DNA from 4 places in the Microbispora sp. NBRC 16548 genome. Region 4 is predicted to be linked to each of the others. Evidence: riboswitches for the same ligand, from Rfam matches in the RefSeq annotation. Region 4 holds a riboswitch; each other region holds the start of a gene.
What was found. A riboswitch is a leader RNA that binds a small molecule or an ion and turns the genes downstream of it on or off. The one in region 4 is predicted to bind cyclic di-AMP.
Positions count from the first base shown of each region.

Region 1: another riboswitch for cyclic di-AMP. It lies ahead of QSK36_RS30100 (CHAP domain-containing protein); the one in region 4 lies ahead of QSK36_RS40075 (C40 family peptidase).
Region 2: another riboswitch for cyclic di-AMP. It lies ahead of QSK36_RS14415 (C40 family peptidase); the one in region 4 lies ahead of QSK36_RS40075 (C40 family peptidase).
Region 3: another riboswitch for cyclic di-AMP. It lies ahead of QSK36_RS08580 (CHAP domain-containing protein); the one in region 4 lies ahead of QSK36_RS40075 (C40 family peptidase).

Region 1 covers NZ_BSSF01000012.1:123,241-130,433, reverse strand. Annotated here, with positions in the region: gene QSK36_RS30115 (NYN domain-containing protein) at 1-166, opposite strand, end outside; gene QSK36_RS30110 (MXAN_6230/SCO0854 family RING domain-containing protein) at 496-3,087, shown strand; gene QSK36_RS30105 (GNAT family N-acetyltransferase) at 3,418-4,140, shown strand; cyclic di-AMP (ydaO/yuaA leader) riboswitch at 4,442-4,584, shown strand; gene QSK36_RS30100 (CHAP domain-containing protein) at 4,752-5,531, shown strand; gene QSK36_RS30095 (hypothetical protein) at 5,735-6,394, opposite strand; gene QSK36_RS30090 (M48 family metalloprotease) at 6,438-7,193, opposite strand, start outside.
Region 2 covers NZ_BSSF01000005.1:26,289-33,481, forward strand. Annotated here, with positions in the region: gene QSK36_RS14400 (Nramp family divalent metal transporter) at 1-507, shown strand, start outside; gene QSK36_RS14405 (glycosyltransferase family 4 protein) at 520-1,629, opposite strand; gene QSK36_RS14410 (gluzincin family metallopeptidase) at 1,741-2,655, opposite strand; gene QSK36_RS14415 (C40 family peptidase) at 2,759-3,328, opposite strand; cyclic di-AMP (ydaO/yuaA leader) riboswitch at 3,403-3,557, opposite strand; gene QSK36_RS14420 (hypothetical protein) at 3,599-3,781, shown strand; gene QSK36_RS14425 (C40 family peptidase) at 3,872-4,834, opposite strand; gene QSK36_RS14430 (NYN domain-containing protein) at 4,984-6,300, opposite strand; gene QSK36_RS14435 (GNAT family N-acetyltransferase) at 6,624-7,193, shown strand.
Region 3 covers NZ_BSSF01000003.1:159,966-167,158, forward strand. Annotated here, with positions in the region: gene QSK36_RS08570 (pyridoxal phosphate-dependent decarboxylase family protein) at 1-1,294, shown strand, start outside; gene QSK36_RS08575 (ArsR/SmtB family transcription factor) at 1,504-1,851, opposite strand; gene QSK36_RS08580 (CHAP domain-containing protein) at 1,966-2,652, opposite strand; cyclic di-AMP (ydaO/yuaA leader) riboswitch at 2,667-2,800, opposite strand; gene QSK36_RS08585 (sensor histidine kinase) at 3,008-4,177, opposite strand; gene QSK36_RS08590 (response regulator transcription factor) at 4,174-4,827, opposite strand; gene QSK36_RS08595 (hypothetical protein) at 4,984-5,517, shown strand; gene QSK36_RS08600 (efflux RND transporter periplasmic adaptor subunit) at 5,514-6,578, shown strand; gene QSK36_RS08605 (ABC transporter ATP-binding protein) at 6,575-7,193, shown strand, end outside.
Region 4 covers NZ_BSSF01000026.1:3,056-10,248, forward strand. Annotated here, with positions in the region: gene QSK36_RS40065 (RDD family protein) at 1-706, opposite strand, end outside; gene QSK36_RS40070 (amino-acid N-acetyltransferase) at 854-1,405, opposite strand; cyclic di-AMP (ydaO/yuaA leader) riboswitch at 1,812-1,965, shown strand; gene QSK36_RS40075 (C40 family peptidase) at 2,026-3,075, shown strand; gene QSK36_RS40080 (helix-turn-helix domain-containing protein) at 3,127-3,375, opposite strand; gene QSK36_RS40085 (winged helix-turn-helix transcriptional regulator) at 3,449-3,859, opposite strand; gene QSK36_RS40090 (NADP-dependent oxidoreductase) at 3,957-4,880, shown strand; gene lysS (lysine--tRNA ligase) at 4,989-6,674, opposite strand; gene QSK36_RS40100 (type III pantothenate kinase) at 6,734-7,193, opposite strand, start outside.

The sequences.
Region 1 (7,193 bases), on a different contig from region 4:
GTTCGCCCTTGACGATCGCGGTGAAGTACCTGACCTTGATCACTACATCGTGCCTGCGGAGCTGCCGTACCAACTCGACGACATCGAGCCACAAGTACGCGCGACCGTACTTGCTCTTCAACCCGTGGTACAGGTTGAAGCCGTCGACGTACGCGACCACGTCCACCCGCAAGCTCCTCCCGGCATTGGCCAACCTGGCCGATCGTAGCTAGCATGGAGCCACACGAAGTTGGTTACGGCCAACTGGGCGGCCCCGCAAGGGGCCGCATTTTTTGTTTCCGCCCCATAGGCGGTCACGTGCGTCGCGGTCGCCGGCCCTGGCGTACGGGGAAAAGGGGACGACACAAGATCGGGCGGCGGGCTAGGGTGGCGGGCCAAGGGGCGGCTCCTGGACGTGCTTCCTTCTCGATCTTTAATCGCTTTAGTGCGTCCGTTCTCCGCCCCGTCTCACTTTCCCGGTGCCCGTCCGATCGCTCGTACACAGGGAGGATGCCCGTGGACCGGCTGGCGGAGCTGCTGCTGCGGCAGCGGCTGGTCGCCCCCGACCTTCTCGTCCCCGCCGTCGAGCGGGAAGCCGTCGTCCCGGGCCCCGAGGGCGCCGGCCGTTCGTCGCGCTCGTCCCGCCGGGAACGGCCCCTCGCCACCGTCGCCGACGGGGTGGTCGCGCTGGAGGCCGACCTGCTCCAGCTCGGGCACGTGCTGAGCGCGCCGCTGCGTGCCCGGATGGCCGAGTTGGACGCCGGGGGTCTCGGGCAGGCGGGCCGCGCGCTCGTCTCCGCCCTGTCGGCCCAGCTGGGCGGGCGCGTCGTGCACACGCCGCTGTTCCGCCGCTTCCCGGAGTCGGTCCCCGCCGACACGGTGGAGCTGTTCGTCCGCAGGGTGTTCTCCGTGCTGCTCCAGCGGCCGGAGCAGCCGTGCGTGCTGTGCGGGGAGGTCGCCGCCGTCCATCCGGTGTCGCCGTGCGCGCACCTCGTCTGCCGCGCGTGCTGGGACGGCGCGGACTACAGCGCCTGCCCGATCTGCCATCGCCGGATCGACCCCGGTGATCCCTTCCTGCGCCCGGCCGACGACGTCTACGCCCCGGCCGTCAGGTGGAGCGGCCGGGTGCCGGAGACGCTGACCCTGCTCGGGCTGTGCGACGACCCCGCCGCCCGGGCCCGCGACCTGCTGGGTCCGCTGCTGTCCCGGCAGGCGGCGCCGCGCGCGGAGGACAGGGCGGTCGTCGCCGAGATCGTCGATCGCTTCTGGCCCGAGTCGGCCGGCTGGCTTCCCGAGCGGATCCCGGCCCGCGAGACCCGTGCCGTCGTCCTGGCCGCCGCCGTACGGCACGGCGACCTGGCCCTGCTCACGCGGCACGCCGACACGGCGACCGACGTGCTGCGGCTGCTCCACGCCCTCATGGGCGGCGACCCCGGGTTGCGCGCCCGCCTCCCGCGCCGCACGAGCCTGTCCCGGCCGGTGCGCCGCGCGCTCCTCGCCGCGCTGGACCGGCAGGCGCTGCCGTACCTGATCGAGGACCTGCACCGCTACCCCGGCCAGTGGCGGCACATGGCGGAGGTGCTGCACCCGCACGAGTTCCACCGGCGTCACCCGGACGCGGCCCTGGCGTTCGCCGTGCTGCGCGGCACCCCGCTGCGGAAGGGCACGCCTATGGCGGACGTCCTGCTGGAGCGCGCGGCGGCCCACGGGGACCTGCTGTCGTTCGACGGTGTACGGCTGCGCGCCCGAACGTTCGCGGGGCGGTTCGAGGCCGCGCTGCGGACCGATCCCCGCGAGGCCCTCGCCCTGCTGGCGCGCCGGCCGGGGGAGCTGCTGCGGCGCACCGCCGATCTCGCCCGCCGCCTGCCCGCCGCCGACCTCGCCGAGGCCCTGCGCGCCGCCGCGCCGCACGTCTCCCCGGCCGTGCTGATCGCCACCCTGGGCCGGTTGCGCACGCCACCGGGCGGGACCCGCATGTTCCTGCCGCGCGGGGGAGCGGCGCGGATCTGGGCCGAGCCCGACGCCCGCGAGGAGCTCGCCCCCGAGGCCGTGGCCGCCCTGTCCGCTGTGCTGACCGGCGAGATGCTGCGCCGGGCCGCCGCGCTGCCGCCCGTCGAGACCGCGCTGCTGGACGAGGAGCTGGCCGACCTGCTCGCGCCGGAGGCCGAGCGGTCCGCCTCCGCCTCGCTGGTACGGCTGCCGCGCGGCAGCGTCCGGCCGCTGCCGGACGGTGCGCGGATCCGGCTGTTCCTGCACTGGGCGGAGCCCGCGGATCGCGTGGTCGACCTGGACCTGTCGGTGGCGGTGTTCGACGCGCGGTGGGAGTTCGTCGGGCTGTGCGACTACACGAACCTGCGGCTCGGCGCGAGCGCCGCCGTCCACTCCGGGGATCTGACCTCCGCGCCCGAGCCGCTGGGCGCGTCGGAGTTCGTGGACCTCGACGTGGCCGCGCTGCGCGCGACCGGCGGCCGGTACGCGGTGCCCGTCGTGTTCAGTTACAACGACGTGCCGTTCGACGAACTGGCCCGCGGTTTCGCCGGATTCATGGACGATCCGGATGGCTTGTTCGACCCGCTCGCCGTACGGCAGCGCTTCGACCTGACCGGCCCGGCCAAGATCCTCGTCCCGCTCGTCGCCGACCTCTGGTCGCGCACGATGCGCTGGGTGGACCTCAACGTGTCCGCGTTCGGCGGGTTCCACAACGTGTACGAACACGAGGAGCAACTCGCCCGTCTGGGCGCGGCCGCCGAGGACGCCTACGGCCTCGGCGAGCGCGTCACCCTGTGGGAGGTCGCCTGCTGGCACGCCGCCGCCCGCGCCCGCGAGGTCGTCGTACGGCACCGCGACGGCGCCGTGAGCCGGCACGCGCGTCGTCCCGGAGAGGACGCCGCCGCCTTCGCGTCCCGCCTCGGCGTACGGCAGGCGGCCGATCCCGCGGCGGAGGCCGGCGCGGCCGAAGCGGGTCTCGCCGTGGTGCTGGAGGACGACGTGCGGGTGAGCGAGGGGGCACAGGTCTACGCCCTGCACCCTGCCCGTCTCGACCCCGCCGTGATCCGCCCTCTCGACGCCTCCGACCTCGTCGGCATGCTCGCCCCCGCGACGCGCTGACCGGCCGGAAATAACGGTTTGCGCGCTCACTGACCGCATGGGAAAGTGAGCGTGCTTCACACAAGTAACAGCGAAGGAATGAAGCCTATGTTCTCGGCGTCCCACAGCGGCCGCCGTCGGCACTGACCGGTACGCCTCCCGCGTCATCGGCTCACTGCCTTCACCGTCTCACGGCGGCCCCACGTGACGGTGCCCTGCGCACCTTCTCCATCCCGTCCGGGATGGCTTCAAATGCGAGTTCACCCTCCGCTCCGCGTGGCGGGCGAACCGTTCCACCTTGTCATTCGTGAGGTCGATATCACCGTGGGCATCGATGTCCAGAGTTTCGCCGTGGCCAACCTTCGCCGTCGTCCCGAAGTCGTCGAGATCGGGGGCTTCGTCCTCGGCGTGGAGCCCGGCACCACCAGCCCGTACGTCAACTACGCGACACCCCTGCCCGGCGCCCGGCCGGGCGGGCGGGACGTCGCGGCGCTGATCGGGGCGTTCCGCGAGCGCGGGCTCAAGCCCCGTCTCGAGTTCGCCCCGGACGCCGCGCCCGCCGTGGAGCCCGCACTTCGCGAGGCGGGGTTCACCGTCGAGGCGGTGCACGACTACCTCGTCTGCATCCCGGCCACGCTGACGAGGCCGCGAACCGCTCTCCCGGTGGAGACGCCGTCGACGGACGAGGACTACACGGCGATCGACGCCGCCCTGTCGGAGGCGTTCAGCGGGGAGTTCGCCTCGTCGCCGGAGGGCGCGGCCCGGCTGCGCCGTACGGAGGAGAGCGGCGGCGCGGTCCGGTTCGTCCGGGCGCCCGGCGGCGGCTGCGCGGGAGCGGCCATGTGCTCCGCTCCGGCCGTGGAGACGTCGGAACTCGCCGGCGTCGGCACCCGCCCCGGCTTCCGTGGGCGGGGCATCGCCGCCGCGGTCACCGCCACGCTCGCCGAGGCGATGCTCGCCAGGGGAGCACGGTCGGTGTGGCTGGAGTACGGCGGCGAGGGATCCCGCCGGGTCTACGAACGCGTGGGCTTCCGGCCGGCCGGCACCCGCCTGTACATGTCGCTCGAAGTCTGACGCGCGCCGCTTGATCGCGCCCGGCGGGGGAGCGCCGCCCGCCGGGCGCGACGGCGTGTCCGGGGGACGGCCGCATGGCCGTGTCGTCTTCGACCCGCCCGCCCGCCGGACGGGCGCTCATGCCCGTACGGCGCTGTGTGGCGCATCTCACCGCGGGCGGCCCGCGACCGTGAGGACCTGCGGAAGCACGGAACGGCGGCGGCCAGAATGATGCCCTTTGCCGGGTTTTTGGTCGTGTCTTACTTGTTATCTATTAAGCTTCCCGTGTGTCTCGCCGGTGAGCGGTCCTCAACCCGAGGACGACCGGCGACCGCCGAATCCCGGAAGTCATCGATCCCGGGAACCGGGGACCCACGTCTCTTGGGGTGAATCCGGACCATCCGGTAGGGCTACTCCTGGCCCGAACCCGTCAGCTAACCCGGTAGGCGGCCAAGGAGAGGAGAGCGCGTGGAGTGTCGGCTCCACCTGCCCACCCGGTCCGCGTCGTGTCGCCGGACCACATGCCCGCCCTGGAACGTCTCCAGGCTTCCGGGGTGATGGCGCGCCCGTGACGGGCTGCCACATTTCCCGTTTCTGATTCCGCCCCGCCGCGGCCGTGTCCTCGGACGGTCATGCCGTCATGCCGCCACGCCCCGCGGGCCGGTTCGTCATGTCTCGAAGCGCGCCATGAGGAGCCTCCGATTTCCACCGATCCGATAGCTCGACAGCTGCTCGACGCCGTCCGCCCCGAACTGGGCTACCGCGAACGAGCAGGGAAACACACGAAGTTCGGCGAGTGGTACGCCGACAACATCGCCAAGGACTCCGACTTCAAGACCGCCCCCTGGTGCGACATGTTCGTCTCCTGGGCGGCGGACCGGGCCGGGGTGCAGGGCCACGTCGGCGAGTTCGCGCTGACCACGCGGCACGCCAAGTGGTTCAAGAAGCACCACGCCTGGAGCGACAAGCCCGAGCCGGGCGCCGTGGTCTTCTTCGACTGGTCGGGGTCCAAGAAGATCGGCGACATCGACCACGTCGGCATCGTCGAGAAGGTCGCCGGCGGGAAGGTCCACACGATCGAGGGCAACGTCGACGGCGTGTGGCTGAAGCGCAAGGTGCGCGACAAAAGCAAGATCGTGGGGTACGGCCTGCCGCGCAAGGTCAAGGTGGCGCCGAAGGCGCCGGTGACGATCCAGCCCGTGGCGGCCGTCAACGCGAGCGTCCAGCGCGCCGCGGCGCCCACCACCAGGAACATGGCGGCCACGCAGGGGAAGTCCCTCGACGTCGTGTGGTCGCCCGGCGACGCCGTCCTGCCGGCCGGTCTGCTGTTCGCGGTGGTCTCCACCGCCGTGACCGGCCTCCGGTTCAAGGCCGCGGCGGCGACGTCCGGCGGACGGCACCGCAAGCGATGACCTCCCACGACGACCCCCACGATCACGTCCCGCCGCCTTCCGGAGCGGCGGATCACCGTGGCATGTCGTCGACTCGGGCCGTGCTAACCCAGCAGGCCCTTCATCTCCCTGATCTCGGCCGAGTCCCTTCATCGCCGACACCTCCGTACGCCCGGGCGTGGTGGGGCCCTGGCTTGTCGTACCCCGTCCCGCGGAACGTTCCGTCAGCTGAACGTGATCCGGAACCGGTAGTTGTCGCCGTAGGTCGAGCCGCGGATGGTGAACGCTGCGCTCCCCGAGCTCACTCGGCCCGAGACCGTCGCCCCGGCGTCGACGGCGTAGAGGAAGGGAGACGTGCCGAGATTACGGCAAGGGACGATGGTCTTCTCTCCGTAGAAGTGGTTGAACGTGGCCCCCTCGGCGCGATGGCTGTCGACCAGCTTGCCGGACCAGGAGGTGCCCGATCGGCCGGTGACCCAGTAGCCGAGCAAGAGGTTCGGGTCGCGTACGTTGCCGCCGAGATCGCGGGCCGACGCGGTGACGACGTGGGCGGAGCCGAATTGGAAAGATCCGACGGCTCCGATGTCCCCCACGTAGAACTCCCAGTAGAAGGGGTTGCGCTCGACCCGGCCCGCGGCGGACTTGCGTGGGCCGGTGATGAATTTCGCGGCCATCCTGTATCGGCTGGTGCCGATGAACCGGTGCTCGCCCGAGAGGGGACCTCCGCAGTAGTCGTATGAGTCGACCACCACGGTGGCGGTGCCGCGATAGATCTGTAGCGCGGACTGCGCGCCGGTCGCCGGGCCGGCCGGAATCACCGCCCCGAGCACCGCGGTCACCGACACGGCCGCCGCTGATCCGCGTTTCCGTGCTTTTCTGCTCATGAGGAATTCCCTCCTTGTCGTACCGTCGATCAAGGGCCGTGTTTCAGATGAAACTCGTCATATAGAGCGCCAGAGGAAGGATGGCGGCCAGTGCATAGGGAGCGAACTGAGAATTGCGATCGTCGGCGTGTCGTGTCCGTACGATCCACGGCCAGACGACCAGCAGCACCGCGCTACCACCCAGGAGGAGCCGGTCGAAGGCGAGCCCTTTGACGATGCTCTGGAACACGTGGGCGATCGCGGCGCCGATGTCCTCACCGGTGAGCATGAACGCGGGCAGAGCGAGGGCCGACACCAGCACGAGCCGGACGACGAAGGTCGCGGGCCACGCCACGGCCAGCCCCGTGAGGCCGCAGAAGCGCCCCCCGGCGACCTTCCGGCGCAACGCGGCCGGCGGGTGGGTGAGCACTCTGCCGACACGTCTCAGCCGGCCGCCGGGAAGGGTCCGTTCGACGGCCAGTGCCCGGATGAGCGCGTCGGCGCCACACTGCCGGACCGCCAGCCGATCCGCGCTGAGTTCCGCCAGCCACAGCGCCACGACCGGCAGGAGCAGCATCCTCGGGACGACGGCGGCGTGGACGAGGAGCTGCCCGGTCAGCAGGCGCCCGGCCGCGCCTCCGAGCGTGACGTACAGGGTGATCGGCAGCAGCCCGACCACTACGAAGATCGGGCCCCAGACGCGCACCAGCCAGGTGAACGGGCTCGCGAGACCGACGACGTGGTGATCGCGTTGACGACGGTGGGCGATCTCGTGCAGCAGTACGGCCTCGGCCGCTTGGGGGTCGGCCCGCCACAGGAC
Region 2 (7,193 bases), on a different contig from region 4:
GTCGCCCTCGGCACCGCCGGGCTGGTGAACATGGCGATGCTGACCGTGGCCGCCGTCACGTTCGGCGGCGGCGATCCCGGCAGCCTGCAGGCCATCCACGCCGGTCTCGGGCAGGTCCTCGGCCCCGGGGCGGCCGTCGCGTTCGCGCTCGCCCTGCTCGCCTCAGGCCTGGCCTCCTCCAGCGTGGGGACCTACGCCGGGCAGGTGATCATGGCGGGGTTCCTGCGCCGCCGCGTGCCGCTCCTGGCGCGCCGGCTGGTCACGATCATCCCGGCCATGGCGGTCCTGGCCGCCGGGGTGGATCCCACGCGGGCGCTCGTGCTGAGCCAGGTCGCGCTGTCCTTCGGCATCCCGTTCGCCCTGGTCCCGCTCGTGGCGTTCACCGGCAGCAGGAAGCTGATGGGCGATCTCGTCAACCGCCGCCTCACCACCGTCGCCGGCGCCGTCGTCGCTGGTGTGATCTGCGCGGTGAACGGCCTCCTCCTCGTGGAGGTGTTCACCGGCTGAGGCGGCCTTCCGTCACAACAGCGCGGCGAACCGGGCCGCGACGAGGTCCCAGCGCCACTCCTCCTCGATCCAGGCCCGGCCCCGCTCGCCCATCTCACGGGCGCGGGCCGAGTCGCCCAGCAGGTCGCACAGCGCGCCGGCCACCGCCGTGTGCGACGTGCCGTCGACCACCAGGCCCGTCTCGCCGTGCCGTACGGCGTCGGGGGCGCCTCCGGAGGAGCCCGCGACCACCGGCAGCCCGGTGGCCGACGCCTCCAGGTAGACGATGCCGAGGCCCTCGACGTCGAGCCCCCCGAACCTGCTGCGGCACGGCATGGCGAACACGTCGCCCGCGTCGTAGTAGGCCGGGAGGGACGCCCAGGGGACGGACCCGGTGACGACCACCGAGCCGCGCAGGCCGGCCCGGGCGGCCGTCCGCTCCAGCGACCGCCGTAAGGGGCCGCCGCCGACAAGGAGCAGGACCGCGCCGGGAATCCGCCGCAGGACGAGCGGCCAGGCCCGCAGCAGCACGTCCTGGCCCTTGCGCGGCACCAGCCGGGAGACGCACACGACCACCGGCCGGTCGCCCAGGCCGAGGGACGCGCGGACCCGGTCGCCGCCGGCCCCCGGGTGGAAGGCGGCGGTGTCCACGCCGGGCGCGAGCCGTACGAGCCTGGAGGCGGGGACGACCCGGGCGATCCGGCGGCGGGTGTACTCGCCGAGGTAGGTCACGACGTCGGCCCCCGCGCCGATGCGGCGCAGCAGGGCGCGCGCGCCCGGCAGGCGGGCCCACGACGCCTCGTGCCCGTGGGTGAGCATGACGATCCGGCCCGCGCCCGCGGCGCGCAGGACGGGAGCGAGCAGCCCCAGCGGCGCCGCCGCCCCGAAGACGACGGTGGCGCCGTCCTCGACCAGCGCCGCCGCCCTCCTCGCCACCGAGCGCGTCGGCAGCATCAGCGAGGAGGGATGACGGACCACCTCGTACGGCTGGCGGGCGTCGAACTCCTCACACCCCTTCCAGCGCGGGGCGTACACGACCACGGAGCCGGGCGGCCTGCGCGAGGCGAGGCCGTGCACGAACGCCTGGATGCCGCCCGGTCTGGGCGGGAAGTCGTTCGTGACGATCAGCGTCCGCTTCGTCATCCTCACCCCCGCTGCCGGCGTGGTCGCGCGGTCCGCCCGCGCCGCCCGAGAACGCATTGTCGCAGCCGCGGTCGCACCCGCACCTCATGGAGATCCGGCGCCCTGCGGAGATCAGGACCGGGCGAGCTGCTCGCGCGCGTACGACCGCCATTCGCGGGTCAGGCCGTCGGCGGACAGCCCGAGAACCTCCCGCAGCGCGGCGCCGATCCCCTCGCGCAGCGCGGCGCGGTAGAGGGCGACCAGCCTCCGCTCGCCGAACCGGGCCGCGACGTAGCGGCAGGCGAGCCACGCCTCCTCGTACGCCTGCGCGGGCCTGGCGGCGAAGTCGGCGGGCCCGGGCAGGCCGTTCAGCGCCGGCCTCCCGGCGGCCACGTCGGCGGCCAGTTCGGCGGCGACCGTACGGACCGGCAGTCCGCTGTCCAGGTAGCCCACATAATCGGCGAAGCCTTCCATGAGCCACATCGGCACCGCGCGGGGACCGGCGGTCGCGACGTGCGTCAGCTCATGGGTCACGACGACCAGGCGGCCGGTCGCGGACAGGCGGGCGAACGCCGCCGGCTGCACGATCACGCGGCCGCCGGTGGCGACGGCCGCCAGGCCGTCCACCTTCGCCGGCTCGGCCAGCACGGCGGCCTGCTCCTCGGTGCGCGGCACGAGCACCACCGCGCCGCCGTACCCGCCCCAGATCCTCGTGACCGTGCGGCCCGCGCGATCGGCCAGCGCGGCGATCTCGGCGACCAGCGGCCGTGGCGACCCGACGACGACGGCGCGCTCGCCGCGGGCGACGGAGGCACCGGTCCACATGCCCGGGTGCTCCCGCACGGCGGCCCGGGCGTCCAGTCGCAGCGGAAGCAGCGGGTCGGGCGGGGCCGCGGCGGCGGGCCCGGCGAGCAGCGCGGCCAGGGCGGCGGCCACGGCCGCGATCCGGCGGGGACGGAACCCGTGAGGCGGAACCTCAGGCCGGCGCCGATCGGCCTCGGCGCGCGCGCCCGGCACGCCCCCGGGCACGGCGCTCGTGACAGTCACGCCGTGCATGGTAACCAGCACGTGCCACGGCCCCGTCCACCTCGGCGAGGTGGACGGGGCCGCGAGGACGGCGCCGGTCGAGGGGGCTGGTGACCGGTGCCCGTCAGACGCCGGGACGGACGGCACCCACGAAGGTGCTCCTCCGGTAGGCGTCCAGCTTGTCGATCCGGACCCGCGTGCCGGTGTGCGGAGCGTGGATCATCCTGCCGTGCCCGACGTACATGCCGACGTGGCCGCCGCCGCTGGTGAAGATCAGGTCACCGGGCTCGAAGTGTCCCCAGGACACCTTCTTCCTGACCGCGCCGCGGATGGACCACGTCGTGCGCGGCAGCCGTACGCCCGCCTTGCGCCAGGCGTACTGGACGAGGCCCGAGCAGTCGAACGCGCCCGGTCCCGTTGCTCCGTAGCGGTAGGGGTCGCCGATCTGCTTCTCCGCGGCCTTCACCGCGCGCTGGGCCTTGACCCGCTGGAGCGAGGCCCTGCTGATCTTCCGCTTGGCGGTGTGCTTCTTGGTCTGCTTCTTCGCGGCGGCCTTGCGGGCGGCGGTTTTCGCGCTCGTCGCGGTGCCCGTCTTCGTGGCCGTCTTCGTCGCTGTGGCCGTCTTGACGACCGTGACCGTCACCGTGTCGGCCGCCGCCGGATGTGCTCCGGCGACCCCTACGGACGCCGTCAAAGCGGCACCACCAAGGGCAATTCGGGCAAGACGGGACAGACTAGCGGGGGTGGTAGACAGGATCTCTCCTCGGGTCTTCCGCTCACGCCTACCGGGTTAGCTGACGGGTTCGGGCGGGGAAGTCGCCCTACGGCGCGCGATGCGCCGATTCACCCCGGACCTTCGCGTGAAGGTCGATGGTTCCCCGGCTCCGTGCCTCCTGACTGCACGGACTCGGCAGGCCACCGGCGCCGGGGGATCCCGCGAAGGGGAGGGTGATGGAGGACGCCGATGACGGTGGATGACTGCGCGCCCCGGCCGGCCGACCGGGTGCGCCGCGGCGAGGTGTGCTCGCCGCGGCCCAGAAGCTACCGAGGTCCCGCCGCGTTCGGCAAAGCCTTCCCGCCGGATAAAGATCGGATAACGAAGGCCGCCGAGAAGAAAGCGCAGCTTACCCGCACCGCAAACGGCTAAGTGTGACTCTGCTCACAATCTCGGCAACAACGACTAAATCGGGTCACAGAAGCCACAAAAGGCACAGAGATCACAAACATGGCCGGGCCCTCAGGGGCGCACAGCTCCGATCGCGTGATACTCGGCGAGTGTGACAATCTTCACAACATCGCCGGTCTGGGGGGCATGGACGACCTTCCCGTCGCCGGCGTAGATGCCGACGTGCCCGTACCCGGCGTGCCAGAGCAGGTCGCCCGGCTGGAGCTCGTCCAGCGAGACCCTGCGGCTCGCGCCCCAGGCCCACTGTTCGTAGCTGGTCCGGGGCAGCGTCACGCCCGCCGCCGCCCACGCGGCCTGCACGAGCCCCGAGCAGTCCCAGGAGGCCGGTCCGGTGCCCCCGTAACGGTAGGGCTTGCCGACCTGCTTGTAGGCGAACTGGAGGGCCGACAGCGCGTTGCCGGACGCCGGCCCGGCATAGACGACGCCTGCGCTGTTGGGGTTGCCGGGGTTGTACGTCCCGAGCGAGCGCAGCAGCTTCATCTGCTCACGGACGAGCTTGTCGACCTTGTCCTTCTCGTCGGCGAGCTCGCCCCTGACGTCGGTGGCCTCCTTGTACACCGCCTTGCTCTGGTCGCGGCGGTCCTTGAGGTCCTTGATGGCGCCCTCGTACTCCCTGAGCCGCCCGGCCCGCTCGGCCGACATGTGGTTGAGCGTGGCGAGGCCGCTGAGCATGGCATCGGGGTTGGAGCTGTAGAAGACGCCGCCCCACGACCCCATCTCGCCGACCTGGTAGCTGCTGACGGCCATCGAGACCAGCCCGGAGCGCAGCGCCTCGACCCGGACGTTCTGCTTCTTGTAGTCGTCGTTGATCGCGAGGTACTTCTGCTTCGCCTTCTTCCACTTCTCGTTGGCCGCGTTGTAGCGGTCCACGAGCGTGTCGGCCTGCTCGTTGAGCTTGCTCAGCTTCGCCTTGGCCTGCGCGACTGTGGGCTTCGGATCCGCCTGCGCGCCCGCCATCGGCGTCAGCAGGACCACGGCGGCCAGACCGGCGGCCACCGGCACACGCCCTCGCACTGAGCCCCCTTGAGGATCAACCTCTTAGATCAACGAAACCTGCGGCGCGACTCTATCTAGGCGATCTTGATGCTTCAACCTATTCGCAGGTATTCGCGGCAGTCATCACTCACCGTGACGACGCCGGTCCGGAGCGCGCGTACGGCGCTTCAGCTCCGGCCGAGACGGCGCAGCAACAGGAGCGAGGGCACCGGCCGGGCACCCATGCGGCGCACCGACTCGGCCACCTCCCGGTCGGAGGAGACCACGGCGATGGCCCGGCCCGGCGGCTCCGCCCGCACCAGCGTGCGGATGAGGTCGTCGGCGATCTCCCCGGGCGCGCTGAACATCACCCGCACCCCGCGCGGCGCGGACACCTGGACGGGCCCGTTCAGCTCGGCGCCGTCGAACACGCACGTCACCTCCGCCCGCGTCTGCACGGCGAGACCGCCGAGCCCGGTCAGCAACCGGGCCCGCTGGTCGGCGAGGGTCAGCGACGGGTAACCGGTCTTGGTCACGTTGTAGCCGTCGACGATCAGATGCAGATGAGGGATGGCGAGGAGCTGGTCGAGGAGCTGGGGATCGTCGTTGGCCAGCGCCCGCGCGGGCACGGCCGTCACGCCCGGCTCGCCCGGCAGCACCGCGTTCACGTAGTCGGCCGGCCTGCTGATCGTCGTGGGCAGGCCGAGCTCCTTGCGCAGCCCGGCGGCGGCGTCCTGGAGCGCGTCCAGCAGCACCCGCACCCGGGCGTCCTCGATGCTGCGGCCCTCACGGGCGGCCCTGCGGCTGGCCTCCAGCTGGCGCTCGGCGTCCGCCAGGCGCTCCCTGAGCCTGCGCAGCTCGGTCTCGGCCGCGCCGTTGGCGCTCGCGGCCCTGGCCCGCGCCTCGGCCGTCTCTGCCTCCAGCTCGGCCGCCCTGGCCTCGGCGGCCCTGACCCGCTCGCGGGCGTCGTGCAGCTTGCGCCGCAGGTCGGAGTTCTCCGCCCGGGCCGCCTTGAGCTGCTCGCGCACCCGGTCGATCTCCTCCTTGGCGGAGGCACGCTGCGCCGCGAGCTGCTCGCGCAGCCGCGTCTCCGCCTGTTCCCGCTGGGTGCCCGCGGCGGCGGCCTGCTCCAGGTCGGTCCGCGCCTGCTCGACCAGGTCCGGCCAGCCGGGCGGGCGGGTCAGGTACGCCGCCGCCGCGACCAGCACCGGCTCGGCCGCGGGGGGCACGGTGCCCTCGGCCAGGCTCGCCACGAGCTCGGGCCAGGCGGTCTCCACCGTCTCGGCCACCCGCTCGCGGAACTCCTTGTCGTTCTCCAGCTGGGCCGCGATCGGCGCGCTGCCCAGGCGGGCGCGCTTGCGCGGGTCGAACTTGGCGATGTTGCGCAACGGCGGCGGCACGGCCGCGGCGGGCATCGAGCCCAGCACCTGCGCCGCGACCTCCACCACGTGTAAACGGACCTGCTCTGGCAACGGACGAGACAGGCCTTCTCCGGCTGAACTCATCTCGTCGCTCCTCGGTCGTGTCCTACAGATCTTCTGCCCACTGCGGTCGCCCCGGCGGCGCCTCGCGGTGCTGTCGCCCCCGAGTGCGAGAACGTCCCCGATGCCCGCCGCCCGCGAGGCCCTGGCCTCGCGGCGCGCCCACCGAACCGCCCTCACACGGCAAGATCTGCGAGACACTCCCTTGTTCTTGTCTTCTTTCAAGGGTACGGCCGTCGCACCGTGTCCATGTCGCGTTCAAGATCTGTCACCGTGCCCCGCACCGGCGGGGCGGGGAGGCACGACCCGTTGGCGCGCGCCCGGTCCCTGTCCTTACGCTTGGCGGCGTGTTCACCCCGCCGTACCCGATCACGACCCCCCGGCTGGTCCTGCGCCCCTTCACCGAGGCCGACCTCGACGACCTGCACGCCTTCCACTCCCTGCCGGAGGTAGCCAGATACCTCTACTGGGACGCCCGTACGCGGGAGGAGACGAAGGCCGCGCTCGACCGGAAGATCGCCTGCGCGTCGATCGGGGAGGACGGCGACGTGCTCAGCGTGGCCGCCGCGCCGGCCGGCGGTGGGCCCGTGATCGGCGACCTCACGCTGTTCCTGCGCAGCCGCGAGCACCGCCAGGGCGAGATCGGCTTCGTCTTCAACCCGGCCTACCAGGGCCGCGGCCTGGCCACCGAGGCGGCGCGCGAGATCCTGCGCATCGGGTTCGAGGGTCTCGGGCTCCACCGCGTGCACGGCAACTGCGACGCGCGCAACACCCCCTCCGCCCGCCTCATGGAGCGGCTCGGCATGCGTCTGGAGGCCCGCCTGGTGGAGAACGAGTTCTTCGCCGGCGCGTGGAGCGACGAGCTGGTCTTCGCGATGCTGGCTCGCGAGTGGCGCGCCGGAGCGGCCTCCGTGTAG
Region 3 (7,193 bases), on a different contig from region 4:
GCCGGTCGGAGTGCCGGTCGATCAGAAGGCGTTGACCGACGCGTTCTCCGGCCCGTTGCCCTCGGCCCCTTCCTCGCCGGAGCAGGTCCTGACGGACCTGCTCGCCGCGGCCGAGCCCGGCCTGGTCGCGAGCGCCGGCCCGCGATACTTCGGGTTCGTGGTCGGCGGCGCGACGCCGGCCGCGACCGCGGCCGACATCCTCGCGGCCGGTTGGGACCAGATCGCGACCAACGCCGTCACGTCGCCGGCGGCCATCGCGGCCGAGGCCGCCGCCGGCGCCTGGCTGAAGGAGCTGCTGGGGATCCCGCCGTCGGCGTCGGTCGGTTTCGTCACGGGCGGCCAAGCGGCCAACACCGTCGGGCTCGCCGCCGCCCGGCATCAGGTGCTGGCGGACGCGGGCTGGGACGTGGAACGGCGCGGGCTGCTCGGAGCGCCGCCGATCCGGGTGATCGCGGGGGAGGAGCGGCACGGGACCATCGACCGGTCGCTGCGCCTGCTCGGGCTCGGGACGGACGTGGTGGAGCCGGTGCCCGCCGGGCCGAACGGTGCCATCGACCCCGAGGCGCTGCGGGATGTGCTGCGAGCCGGCTCCCCGGGCCCCGCCATCGTGTGCCTCCAGGCCGGCAACGTGAACACCGGCGCCTGCGACCGGCTGCGGGAGGCGTGTGAACTGGTTCGCCGGCATGGTGGATGGGTGCACGTCGACGGGGCGTTCGGGCTGTGGGCCGCGGCGAGCCCTGCGACCCGGCATCTGGTCGACGGGCTGGAACTGGCGGACTCGTGGGCCTGCGACGGCCACAAATGGCTGAACCTCCCGTACGACTCGGGCTTCGCGTTCTGCGCCCGGCCCGCCGTGCACACGGCGGCGATGTCCTACGCCGCCCCTTACCTGGTCGGTTCGGGCGGCGTCCCGGTGGGAGCGGACCTCACCGCCGAATCCTCGCGCCGGGCCCGCGGGTTCGCCGTGTGGGCGGGACTGCGGGAACTGGGCCGGGACGGGGTCGCGGCACTGGTCGGCCGCTGCTGCGCCCTTGCCCGCCGGTTCGCCGAGGGCCTGGCCTCCGCCGGGTTCGAGGTGGCCAACGAGGTGGTCCTCAACCAGGTGCTGGTGGGCTTCGGCGACGACGCGCGCACCGACAGGGTGGTCGCGGCGGTGCAGGCGGACGGCACCTGCTGGGCGGGCGGCACGACCTGGCGGGGACGGCGGCTGATGCGGATCTCGGTGTCGAACGCCACCACGACCGAGGCGGACGTGGACCGGTCGGTCGCCGCGATCACCCGCCTCGCCACCTGACAGATGCCGACTACTCTCGGCGCGGCTGACTAACGGTGCGATAGGTGTCGGGCACGGCTAGAACGTCGTCTCCGATCCTGATGTCCCAGTCGCCCCAGTGGATGAACGTCCCGGGCTGGGCCGGGGTGGCGGTCAACGTTCCGTCGTTGCCGACGAGCTTGCGAAGGACTCGCGTTTCGTCCCAAGGCCCGTCACGGGCCACGCACGATTCACGGACGGGCGTCGTCCCGCAGGCGGCGCTCCCGCCTGCCGCGGGCGAGTTCGGTGCCCAGGGCGTCCAGGCGCTGGTTCCAGAAGCGGCGGAAGTGGTCGAGCCAGGTGTCGACCTCGCGCAGCGGCGCGGGGTCGACGGCGTACAGGCGCCGGGTGCCCTCGGCCCGGACCGTCGCGAAGCCGCTTTCCCGCAGCACGCGCAGGTGCTGGGACACCCCGGGCTGGGAGATCCCGAACTCCTCCTGCACGATCGCGCCGATCTCCCCGGCGGAGCGCTCTCCCTCGGCGAGCAGTTCCAGGATCCGGCGGCGCACCGGATCGCCGAGGACGTCGAACGCGTGCATGCCGCCAGGCTCGCAGCTCACGCTTATATAGGTCAATTTGGCGGGAGCCGGACGCTCTCGGCGGGGACGGCGAAGCGCGCCGGGATCACCGGCGCGCTTCGGGGCCGTCGTCCGTCAGGAGGAGGCTGAGGCAGAGGCGGATGCGTCCCCGGGATACATCGGGTAGCCATATCCGGCCACCTGCCAGGTGGGACGGGTGCGGGCCTCGACGGCACCGCCGTCGCCGGTGTTGCCCTCGATTGTCCGGATCGTGCCGTCGCCGTTGTCCTTGACGACGAACCCGACGTGCTGGACGTCGTCGATGTCCTTGCTGCCGTTCCAGTTGAAGAACACCACCGCGCCTGGCTTGGGCGTGCGGCCCCAGCGGCCGTGGTCGGCGAACCAGCGGGCGTGCTCCACGGTGTAGGCGTCGGAGCCCATGACCGGACCGATGCCGAGCTGCTGTCCCACCCACGAGACGAACATGTCGCACCAGGCCGCGTTCAGGTAGCCCTTGAGCGTGCCGCCGTCGCGGGCGAGCGTCTCGCGGGCGCGGGGAGTGGACATGTACCACTGCTGGAACTTGGTCCCGCCGCCGTTGGCGTTCTCGCTGATCCCGACCTGGCTCCTGGCCAGGGTCAGCACGTCGGTCGCGCTGACCTTGGGCAGCGTGGAGGCGATCTCGGACATGGACTTCGCGGCCGCCGGGCCCTTGCCGGTGGCCGGGTTGTCCGCGTGCGCGGCCGGCGACGCGATCAGCACCGCCGAGGCCAGTGCCCCGCCCGCGAGGGCAGCGCGAAGACAGGTGTTGAGGACGTGCATGGTGGGGCGTACTCCCTTACTTCCATGCCGCCTACCGGGTTAGCTGACGGGTTCGGGCTGGAAGTCGCCCTACGGCACGCATGCCGATTCACCCCAGGAGAGGTGGGTCCCCGGCTCCGCGCGGACGCGGACTCGGCGGCCGGGCGGCAGGCCGGGATCGGCCGGCCGCGTCGGTCTGAGGAGGGCTTCTTGACCATTGAGATGAGCAAGTGCGCCCTGAGCTGCCTAAAACGTAATAGACCAGGTCAAACCGGTCAAGTTAGAACAACTCAGATTTTACTGGACAGTAGGCAGCGAACCTGGCGCGGACGGGTAGCGGGCGCGCCGCGATCACCGGCGTCAGGAAAATCCGGGCTCACCCGGGCAGGCGTACGGTCACCGTCAGGCCGCCCTCCGGCCGGGCGAGCGCCTCCACCTCGCCGCCGTGCGCCACGGCGATGGCCCGGACGATGGACAGGCCCAGCCCCGCCCCCCGGGCGGAGCGGACGCGGTCGCCGCCGAGCCGGCGGAACGGCTCGAACAGGTCGTCCACCTCGTACGGCGGGACCAGGGGCCCGGTGTTCTCCACCGTCACGCTCACCCCGGCCTCCTCCTCCCGCAACCGGACCCAGACCTCCCCGTCCCGCACGTTGTACTTGATCGCGTTCTCCAGCAGGTTGACCAGGCAGCGTTCGAGGAACAGCGGGTCGCCGTGCGCGACCGCCGGGCACAGGTCCTCGTGGACGACCACCTTCCTGCGGCGCGGCTGCAGGTCGATCTGCTCCATCGCCGTACGGACGACCTGCCGCAGGTCGACCGGCTTGCGGGCCGCCAGCTCCTGCTCCGACTGCGCCAGCATGAGAAGGCCCTCGATCAGCCGCTCGTACCTCGCATTGGTGCCGAGCAGCGTGCGGGCCAGCGCCTTGAGGTCCTCCGACGCCGCCGGCTCCTCCAGCGACACCTCCAGGACCGTACGGTTGACCGCCAGCGGGGTGCGCAGCTCGTGGGAGGCGTTGGCGATGAACCGGCGCTGGGCGTCGAACACCCCGTGCAGCCGGTCGAGCATCGCGTCGAAGGTGTCGGCGAGCCGCTTGACCTCGTCCTGCGGCCCGCGCAGCCCGATCCGCTCGTGCAGCGTGCTCTCCGACAGCCGCTGCGCGGTCTCGGTCACCCGGTCCAGCGGGCGCAGCGCGCGGTCGGCCACCAGGTAGCCCAGCACCACCGCGACGACCCCCACCAGGACCATGACGATCACCGACGACCTGAGCACGTCGGTGAGCACGTCGGCCGCCCCCTGCTCGACGTTGGTGCGCACCCGCTGCGCGAGCATGTCGCTGTCGGGCAGCCTGTCCCCGAACACGGTTTGGGGGGCACCGGTCACCTTCGACGCCACCGCCACCACGAACCGCTGGTTGAGCGCCCGCGCGGTCAGCAGGTGGGTGAACCACAGCAGCACCGACCCCGCCAGGAAGAACAGCCCGCCGTACAGCAGGGTGAGCCGCATGCGCAGGCCGAGCCTGCTCCACGGGGACAGGACGCGGGTCACAGCCGGTACCCCCGGCCCGGCACGTTCTCGATCACCGCGGGCTCGCCCAGCTTGCGGCGCAGCGAGGTGATCGTGACGCGCAGCACGCCCGTGCCGGCGTCGGCGTGCTCGTCCCACACGTTCGCGCGCAGCCGGGCCGAGGTCACCAGCCCTCCGCCGGCACACATGAGCTCGCGCAGCACGTCGAACTCCTTGCGGCCCAGCGCCACCTCCCGCCCGTCGCGCACCACCGTACGGCGGGCGGGGTCGAGCCGGATCCCGGCTCGCTCCAGCACGGGCGGCACCACCCGGGGCGAGCGCCGGGCCAGCGCCCGGATCCGGGCCACCAGCTCGGCGAACGCGAACGGCTTGACCAGGTAGTCGTCGGCGCCCAGGGACAGACCCCCGACCCGGTCCCGCACCCGCCCGGCCGCCGTCAGCATGAGGATGCGGCCGGTCCCGCTGGCCGTGACCAGTTCCCGGCACACCTCGTCGCCGTGCACCTCGGGCAGGTCGCGGTCGAGCACGACCACGTCGTAGTCGACGTAGGCGGCCAGCTCAAGCGCCTCCTGACCGTCGTAGGCCACGTCCACCGCGATCGCGTGCAGCCGCAGCCCTCGGGCGAGGGCGTCGGCCAGCTGTTCCTCGTCCTCGACCACGAGCACCCGCATCCCAACCTCCCGCTCGGCTCCGAGAGTGGCGTACGCGGTGTTAGCCGTGCATAAGCGGATCTCGCTTATCCGCGTTTAGCACCGCCTCCGCTGAAGTTGGGCTCCGTCCCGGGTGAACGCCCTGGATGAGAAGGAGCGACAGAGGAGGAACGACTCATGCGCTTACGACCGCTGCGCGCCCTGGGCCCGGCACTCGGGCTGGCACTGGCACTGGCCGGGTGCGGCGCGGCTCCCGCGGACGACGGGATCGCCAGCGCGGGCGGCGCCAGGCCGGGCACCGCGGACGGCGCGACGGCCAGGCCGTCGGCGTCGGCCACGGTGGACCGCCAGGAGGCCCAGCTCAAGTTCGCCCAGTGCATGCGCGAGCACGGCGTGGACGTGCCCGACCCCGGTCCCGACGGCCGCGTCCGAATCATGGGCAAGAAGGGCGACGAGGCCGCGATGCAGAAGGCCATGCAGGCCTGCCAGCACTTCATGAAGGACGCGGTCGGCGACAAGCTCGGCGGCGACGACCCCGAGGCGCGCGACCGGATGGTCAAGTTCGCCCAGTGCATGCGCGAGCACGGCATCGACATCGCCGACCCGGCCCCCGGACAGGGGATCCAGATCAAGCTCAAGCCGGGCCAGGAGAAGGCGATGGAAAAGGCGCAGAAGGACTGCGAGGAGTACGCGCCGGGGAGGAAGCCGTGAGGAAGGGCCTGGTGATCGCGGGCGCCGGCGTCCTCGCCCTGGCCGCCGCGGGAACGGCCGTCGCCATGGCGGGCGGCGACGGCGCAGGCGCGGCCGAGCCGTCCCCGCCCCCGGTGCCCGCCACCGCGTCGATCACCCGTCAGGACCTCGTCGACACCAAGACCGTGGAGGGGTCGCTGACCTACTCCGGCGAGCGGCAGGTGAGCACCGACGCCTCCGGCACCGTGACCTGGGCGCCCGCCGAGGGCGCGGTCGTCCGGCGCGGCCGCCCGCTGCTCAGGGTCGACCGCAGGCCGGTGGTCCTCATGTACGGATCGCTGCCGCTGTACCGCCCACTGCGACAGGGCGTCGACGACGGCCCGGACGTCGAGCAGCTCGAACGCAACCTCAAGGTCCTCGGCTACGGCGACGACCTGACCGTGGACGACCACTTCAGCTACGCCACCTACGTGGCCGTCAAGGAGTGGCAGGACGACGCCGGGCTGCCCGAGACCGGGCAGGTGGACGCCTCCCAGGTGGTCTTCCTGCCCGCCGCCGCCCGGGTGACCGACGCCAAGGTCGAGGTCGGCGACAGGACCACGCCCGGACGTCCGGCCCTCACCGTGTCGGGCGTACGGCGGCTGGTGCACGTCGACCTGTCCACCGACGACCAGTCGCTGGCCAGGAAGGGCGCCAAGGTCACCGTGGAACTGCCCGGCGGCGAGCGGGTCACCGGGAAGATCACCGCGGTCGGCACGGTGGCCGAGGCCGTCTCCTCCGGGCAGGGCCAGGACGAGGGCAGCACCATCGACGTCGACATCACCTTGGGCACGACCCCGAAGACCCGCCTCGACAAGGCCCCGGTCGAGGTGGAGCTGGTCAGCGAGCGGCGCGAGAACGTGCTGGCCGTGCCCGTGGAGGCGCTGCTGGCCCTGCGCGAGGGCGGCTTCGGCGTCGAGGTGGTCGAGGGCGCGTCCACCCGCGTGGTCCCGGTCGAGCTCGGCGCCTTCGGCAGCGGCATGGTCGAGATCACCGGCGCCGGGCTCGCCGAGGGCACGAAGGTCGGGGTGCCCGCCACATGAGCATCCAGCAGCCCGAGCAGCCCTACGTGGTGGAGCTACGCGAGGTGACCAAGGTGTACGGCGGCGGCGTGCGGGCCCTGCGCGGCGTGGACCTGCTGGTCGGACGCGGCGAACTGGTCGCCATCGCCGGGCCGTCCGGCTCCGGAAAGTCGACCCTGCTGCACCTGATCGGGACCCTGGACCGGCCCACCACGGGCACCGTACGGATCGCGGGGCACGACGTGGCCGGGCTTTCCGACCGCGAGCTGTCCGCGCTGCGCGCCCGCCACCTGGGCTTCGTCTTCCAGCAGTTCCACCTCGCGCCCGGAGTGAGCGCGCTGGACAACGTCGCCGACGGTCTGCTTTACACCGGCACGCCGCTGCGGGCGCGGCGGGAGCGCGCCGCCGCCGCGCTGGAGCGGGTGGGCCTCGGCCACCGGCTGGGCCACCGCCCCAACCAGCTGTCCGGCGGCGAGCAGCAGCGGGTGGCGGTGGCCCGCGCCGTAGCGGGCGACCCGCCGCTGCTGCTGGCCGACGAGCCGACCGGCAACCTGGACTCCGCGGCGGGCGCCGAGGTGCTGGGGGTCCTGCGCGACCTGCACGCCGCCGGCACCACGATCGCGGTCATCACCCACG
Region 4 (7,193 bases):
CCTGCTGGGCGCCGTAGCCCTGCTGGCCGTACTGCTGCTGCCCGTAACCGGACTGCTGGCCGTAGCCCTGCGGCTGGCTCTGCTGCTGGCTCTGCTGGGCGCCATAGCCCTGCTGCGGGCCGGTCTGGCCGTAACCCTGCTGCTGCCCGTAGCCCTGCTGCTGGCCGTAGTCCTGGGGGCCGGTCTGCTGGCCGTAGCCGCCCTGGGACGGCTGGCCATACTGCTGCTGCTGGCCCTGCTGCGCGCCGTAGCCCTGCTGGCCGTACTGCTGCTGGCCCTGCTGGGCGCCGTAGCCCTGCTGCGGGCCGGTCTGGCCATAACCCTGCTGGGCGTAACCCTGCTGCGGGCCGGTCTGGCCGTATCCCTGCTGACCCTGCTGGGCGCCATAGCTCTGCTGGCCGTACTGCTGCTGCCCGTAGCCCTGCTGCTGGGCGGCCTCCTGGCCATAGCCCTGCTGCTGCGGAGCCGGCTGACCGTACCCCTGCTGGGCGGCGTAGCCCTGCTGCTGGCCGTAGCCGCCCTGCGCGGGGTCGTGGCCGGGCGGCTGCTGCGGGCCCGTGTGCTGTCCCGAGTGGCGGTAGCTGACGACCGTGACGTCGGGGTCGTAGTCCTGGGGCTGTCTGTCCGTGTTGTACCCGGAGTTCGATGGCGGCGGTGGCGTTCCGTCCGACTCGTCCTGGGGGTACGGCGGCTGTCCGGTGCTCACCGTGTCACCTCGTTTCGAAGACGCATGCGCCGAACGTCTGTAGCACACGCTGATATTGCCAAAAGTAGCGACAGGTGTATCAACAGTCACCTTTGCAGTAGTCGACAACCACCGTCAAGATCATCGATCAATGCTCATCAATCGTGATCAATGGCGGTCGAGGTGCAGCAACATCCGGGTGTTCCCCAGCGTGTTCGGCTTGACGTGCTCCAGGTCGAGAAACTCGGCGACACCCTCGTCGTACGACGCGAGCAGTTCCGCGTACACCTCCTGGGAGACCGGGGTGCCCTGGATGGGCCTGAAGCCGTGCCTGGCGAAGAACTCCACCGCGAACGTGAGGCAGAAGACCCTCCGCACGCCGAGGTCCCTGGCGGTCTCGATGAGCGCGCCGACGATTCGATGGCCGATGCCTCCGCGGCGCGCCGCGGGGTCCACCGCAACCGTTCTGATCTCGGCCAGGTCCTCCCACAGCACGTGCAGCGCGCCGCAGCCGACGACCTGCCCGTCCGTCTCGGCCACCCAGAACTCCTGGACGTCCTCGTACAGCGTGACCGTGCTCTTCTTGAGCAGGCGGGGACCGACACCCGAGTACGCGTCGACGAGGCGCCGGATCGCCCGGACGTCCGGCGTCCTGGCCCGGCGCACCGTCACGGCCGTGGCACCCGACTCACTGGATGTCTGCGCGGCGACCTGCTCCATGACCGGCCAGCCTAGCCGGAGCGCGGCCGATCCCACGCGGCCGATCCCACGCGGTCGGCACGGAGCGTCCCCCACGGATAACGGTCATTCCCAAACGCCACAACTGACATGAGGTTTGACCGTCCGTAGCCGCCAGGATACGGACGGATGCACGCCCGCACCCTGAGGCGACCATCCAGGTTCGTCCCACTTTTTCCAGCCGTCCGAGCCGCACATCGAAACTCTCGGATCGCTCCAAACACACGTGAACGCGGACGCATCACTACCGAGCTCGTGACCCGACCGTGATCATTTGGTTGTCAAACGTAGACGGGTTTCGGAGTTCTGGTTGAGCAAGAACTCGCCGTGCACTATCGTCCAGCGACGATGCCGGTCATCGTGAGCGCTCACGGCGACCGGGCGCCGAATCTTCGAAGCACCGAGTGCGAAGGGGAGCCGGGGACCCAACTGCAGGATCAGGATCGGTTCGATCTCAGATCGTCAAGGGGTGAATCCACCAAGGTAGGGCTACTCCGGCCCGAACCCGTCAGCTAACCCGGTAGGCGCTCAGAAGTGCTCCGCCGTACGGCCCCGTCCCGACGACGGGCCCGCCGCGGAGCACACGTGGGAGAGGAGCTCGGTTGCGCACGCGTGGAGGACGGCCGGCGGGCAGGCACGCCCGTGGCCGACGGTCCGGATCCGGCACGGCCGGTCCGGGTGCCATCCGCCGTCTGGCGTTCGTCGGCGTCGCGATCAGCGCGATCACGTTCGGCGCCCCGGTGGTCCGCGCCACCGCCGACCCCAAGCCGAGCCTCAAGGAACTCACGGCGCAGGTCGAGAACCTCTACACCGAGATCGAGACCCTCAGCGAGCAGTACAACGGCGAGCGCGTGCGCCTGAAGGCGGCCGAGCGGTCCGCCGACCTCGCCAAGAAGAACCTCGCCAAGAGCGAGGCCGAGCTCGAGGTCCGCCGGCAGAAGGCGAGCGCTCTCGCGCAGCACTCCTACATGACCAACGGGCTCGGCAACGCGCTCGTGCTCATCGACAGCGACGCCGACCCCCGGCGCTACCTGGACCAGGCCTCCACGACGTACGCGCTGGAGCTGCAGCAGAGCCAGGAGGTCGCCGAGGTCACCAAGGCCATGGACGCCGCCGCACGGGCCAGGGAGAGCGCCTCCGCGCGGCAGGCCGAGGTCAAGAAGCTCCTCAGCGGCCTCGACTCGCGGCGCGACAAGATCACAAAGCTGATCAAGAAGACCGAGAGCAGCCTCTATCGGCAGGTCTCCCAGACGATCGGCCGCGAGACGCGGACGAGGACGTCGTTCCCCATCATCGGTGACGGCAAGGCCGCCCAGGCGGCGCGCTGGGCCCTCAGGCAGCAGCTCAAGCCGTACGTGTGGGGCGCCGAGGGGCCCGGCTCCTTCGACTGCTCCGGCCTGGTCATGGCGGCCTACCAGTCCGTCGGCATCAGCCTGCCCCACTACACGGGCGACCAGTGGACGGCCGGCACGCACATCCCCCGTGACCAGCTCCGACCCGGCGACCTGGTGTTCTTCTACCCCGACCTGCATCACGTGGGCATCTACATCGGCAATGGCTACATGATCCACGCGCCGCAGACGGGAGACGTCGTCCACATCGCGAAGATCGCCGGACGGCCGTTCGCGGGAGCGGTGCGCGTCGCCGACTGAGCCCCTCCTCCGCAGAGGGCGCCGGGCCCTTCCCCCGCAGAGCGAAGGCGGTCAGATGAGGCGGCGGCGTGCCGCCCAGGCGACGGCCTCGATCGCGGTCGCGACGCCGATCCGGTCGCAGATGCACCGCAGCCGACGCCGCACGGTGCGTCCGCTGACGTCGAGACTGCGACCCACCCGGTCGGCGGTCACGCCCTTGGCCAGCTCCGCGAGAAGAAGTAGATCCTCTTCGGTGAGACCGGCACGATCAAGGTCCGAGGCGAGACTGTCACCTCGGTAGACGACCTCGGGAATACCCATCGTCCGCCCTCCCCCACGACGATGCTTCGTCGGCCCACCCTTCAGGGAAGGTAAACGCCTCCCCGGAAGGTCGTCAAGGTTCGGAGTCGGAGCATCGGTCGTACGCCTCCCGGGCCGCCTCGACATCCTCCATGTGGATCTCGGCCCAGCGCTTGATCGCCTCCAGCAGCGGCATGAGGTCCTCGCCCAGGGGCGTGAGCCGGTAATCGACCCGGACCGGCACCGAGGGGGTGACCGCGCGGGAGACCAGGCCGTCGCGTTCCATCGTCCGCAGCGTCTGCGTGAGCATCTTCTGGCTGACGCCGGCGATCGTCCTCGCCAGCTCGCTGTAGCGGAGCGGGCCGCCGGCGAGCGCGGTGAGCGCCAGGCTCACCCACTTGTCGCTGAGCGTGTCGAGCAGCTTCCGCGACGGGCAGGTCGCGACGTAGGCGTTGTAGCGCTGACGCGCGTCCTCGCGCCGCTCGGCCGCCGTCTGAGTGGCCATCGTCTTCCCTTCTCCTCCCATACGCACTTTCAGGTGCCTTCTTACCGGGAGAGAGTAGCTCTTCATACGCTCCTTGCCATACCGCAAGGAGGAACTCATGAGAGCACTGGTGGCGCGAGACGGAGCCGTACGGGTCGTCGATGTGGCGGAGCCGGAGCCGGGGCCGGGGCAGGTGCGGATCAGGGTCGAGGCGGCGGCGGTGAACCCCGTCGACCTGCTCACGGCCGCGGGCGCCCTCGCCGACAACAAACTCATGCCGCACCAGGAGACGTACGCACTCGGCTGGGACGTGGCGGGCGTGGTCGATCGGACCGGCCCGGGAGTGACGGGCGTACGTCCGGGGGATCAGGTCATCGGGCTGTCGGACCGGCTGACGGACCCGCTCAAGGCCCAGGCGGACCTGGTGGTGCTGGACGAGACGGCGGTCGCGCCCGCGCCCGCCGGGGTGGCCGCGCCCGAGGCGTCGACGCTGCCGCTGAACGCGCTCACCGCCGTCCAGGCGCTCGACCTCGCCGGGCTCGCCGAGGGCGAGACGCTGCTCGTCACGGGAGCGGCCGGCGGCCTCGGCGGCTATCTCGTGGAGCTGGCCGTGGCGCGGGGGCTCAGGGTCGCGGCGGTCGCGGCGTCCGGCGACGAGCCGCTGGTGCGGGGCTTCGGGGCGGAGTGGTTCGTGCCGAGGGGCGCCGACCTGGCCGCCGCCGTCAGAGCCGCCGTTCCCGGCGGCGTGCACGGCCTGGTGGACGCGGCGGTCGTCGGCCTGCCCGCGCTGGACGCCGTGCGCAACGGGGGCGCGTTCGTCGCCGTCGGCGCCGGGCTGGGCCCCATCCCGCTGCGCGGCATCCGGGTCTCGACGGTGTTCGTCCGCGCCGACGCGGCCCAGCTCCGGGACGTCGCGAAGCTGGCCGAGGCGGGACGGCTGAGCATGCGGGTGGCCGGCACCTACTCACTGGAGCGGGCGGCCGAGGCGCACGAACGCCTGCGGAAGGGCGGCCTGCGCGGCCGGCTGGTCCTGCTGCCCTGAACTCCCCACCCGGAGTCCTGGCTTGCCCCGGCACACGACCGCGGGCCGGACGGCCATGCCGTCCGGCCCGCTCGCAGGAGATCGGACGCAGGGATCAGGAACGACCGATCAGGCGCGACCGAGCAGCTCGCGCACCCGGTCGCGGCCCACGGCCAGCAGCAGCGTGGGCAGCCGCGGGCCGGTGTCGTGGCCGACGAGCAGCCGGTAGAGCAGGGCGAAGAACGCGCGCTGGGCGGCCTTCAGCTCCGGCGTGGCCGCCTTCGCGTGCATGTCGAGCCCCGCCTGCACCTTCGGCACGCCGTAGACGAGCGTGGTCAGCCCGTCGAGCGACCAGTGCTCGTCGAGGCCCTCCGCCAGCAGGCGCAGCGACTCGCGGTCCTGCTCACCGAGCGTGTCGAGCAGTTCCTTGTCGGGCGTCTCGCGCACCTGCGTGCGCTCCTCCGCGGGCACGTACGTGTTCACCCAGTGCTGGGCACGGTCGAGCCGCGGCCGCAGCTCGTCCAGCCCGCCGATCTCCGGGTCGAACGCGCGCAGGATGCGCAGCGTCTGCTCCTCGTGCCCGGTGGCGATGTCCACGACCGAGGCGAGCGTCCGGTAGGGCAGCCGCCGCGGCGTCTCCGGCAGGGCCCGGGAGGCCGTGCTCGACGCGCGGCGGTAGGCCGACTGGTCGGCCGGCAGCGCCGTGCCGTCCTGCACCTTCCTGGTCAGCGTGTCCCACTCGTCGTACATCCGCTGGATCTCCTGGTCGAAGGAGACCTTGAACGACTGGTTGGGACGGCGGCGGGCGTACAGCCAGCGCAGCAGCGCGGGCTCCATGATCGACAAAGCGTCGGCCGGGGTCGGCACGCCGCCCTTCGAGCTGCTCATCTTGGCCATGCCGCTGATGCCGACGAAGGCGTACATCGGCCCGATCGGCTGCGGAGCGCCGAACACCTCGCGGACGATCTGGCCGCCGACGACGAACGACGAGCCCGGCGAGCTGTGGTCCACACCCGACGGCTCGAAGACCACGCCCTCGTAGGCCCAGCGCATCGGCCAGTCGACCTTCCACACCAGCTTGCCGCGGGTGTGCTCGGACAGCAGGACGGTCTCACTGTGGCCGCACACGCAGGTGTACGACATGGCGGTGGTCTCGTCGTCGTACGACGTGACCGTGGTCAGGTCGCGGTCGCAGACCGAGCAGTAGGGCTTGTAGGGGTAGTAGCCCCCGGCGCCGGAGCCGTCGTCCTCGCTCGCGGCCCCCGATCCCTCCAGGGCGGCGGCCTCGTCGGCGTCCGCGACCTCCTTGGCCTTGGCCTTCTTGGTGCGGTACTGGTCGAGGATCGCGTCGATCCGCCGCCGCTCGCGCATGGCGAGCAGCACCTGCTCCCGGTAGGCCCCTGAGGTGTACATCTGGGTCTGGCTGATGCCGTGGAACTCCACGCCCAGCTCCGCCAGCGCGGCGATCATCGGCGCCTTGAAGTGCTCGGCCCAGTTCGGGTACTCGCTGCCGGGCGGGGCCGGGACAGAGGTCAGCGGCTTGCCGATGTGCTCGTTCCAGGCGGGGTCGATGCCCACCGGAACCTTGCGGAAGCGGTCGAAGTCGTCCCACGAGATAATGTGCACGCACTCGTAGCCGCGCCGCCTGATCTCGTCGGCCACCAGGTGCGGGGTCATCACCTCACGCAGGTTGCCCAGGTGGATCGGGCCGGACGGGCTGAGGCCGGACGCGCAGACGACGGGTTTGCCCGGTGCGCGCCGTTCGGCCTCGGCGATGACCTCATCGGCGAAACGCGCCACCCAGTCGGCGTCCATCACGTCAGTCCTCTCTGAACGGGATCCTGCCTTCTATGGTCCCGTACGCGAGGGAGTCGTCAGGACGCGTTCCGGGCGTAGACCAGCCGCAGGCCGATCAGCGTGAGCCAGGGCTCGTGCACGTCGATCGTACGGGCCTCGCCGATGACGAGCGGCGCACCGGTGCCCGTGGCGACCACGGTGACGTCGTCGGGGTCGGAGGCCAGCTCGGCCGTCATGCGGTCCACGATGCCGTCGACCAGGCCCGCGAAGCCGTAGATGATGCCCGACTGGAGCGCCTCCACGGTGTTCTTGGCGATCACCGACCGGGGCCGGACCAGCTCGACCTTGTGAAGCTGGGCCCCGGCCGTGGCCAGCGCGTCCACCGAGATCTCCAGGCCGGGCGCGGTCACCGCCCCGACGTACTCTCCCCGGGCCGAGACGGCGTCGAACGAGGTGGCCGTGCCGAAGTCCACGATCACGCACGGCCCGCCGTAGAGGGTGGTGGCGGCGAGCGCGTTCACGATGCGGTCGCTGCCG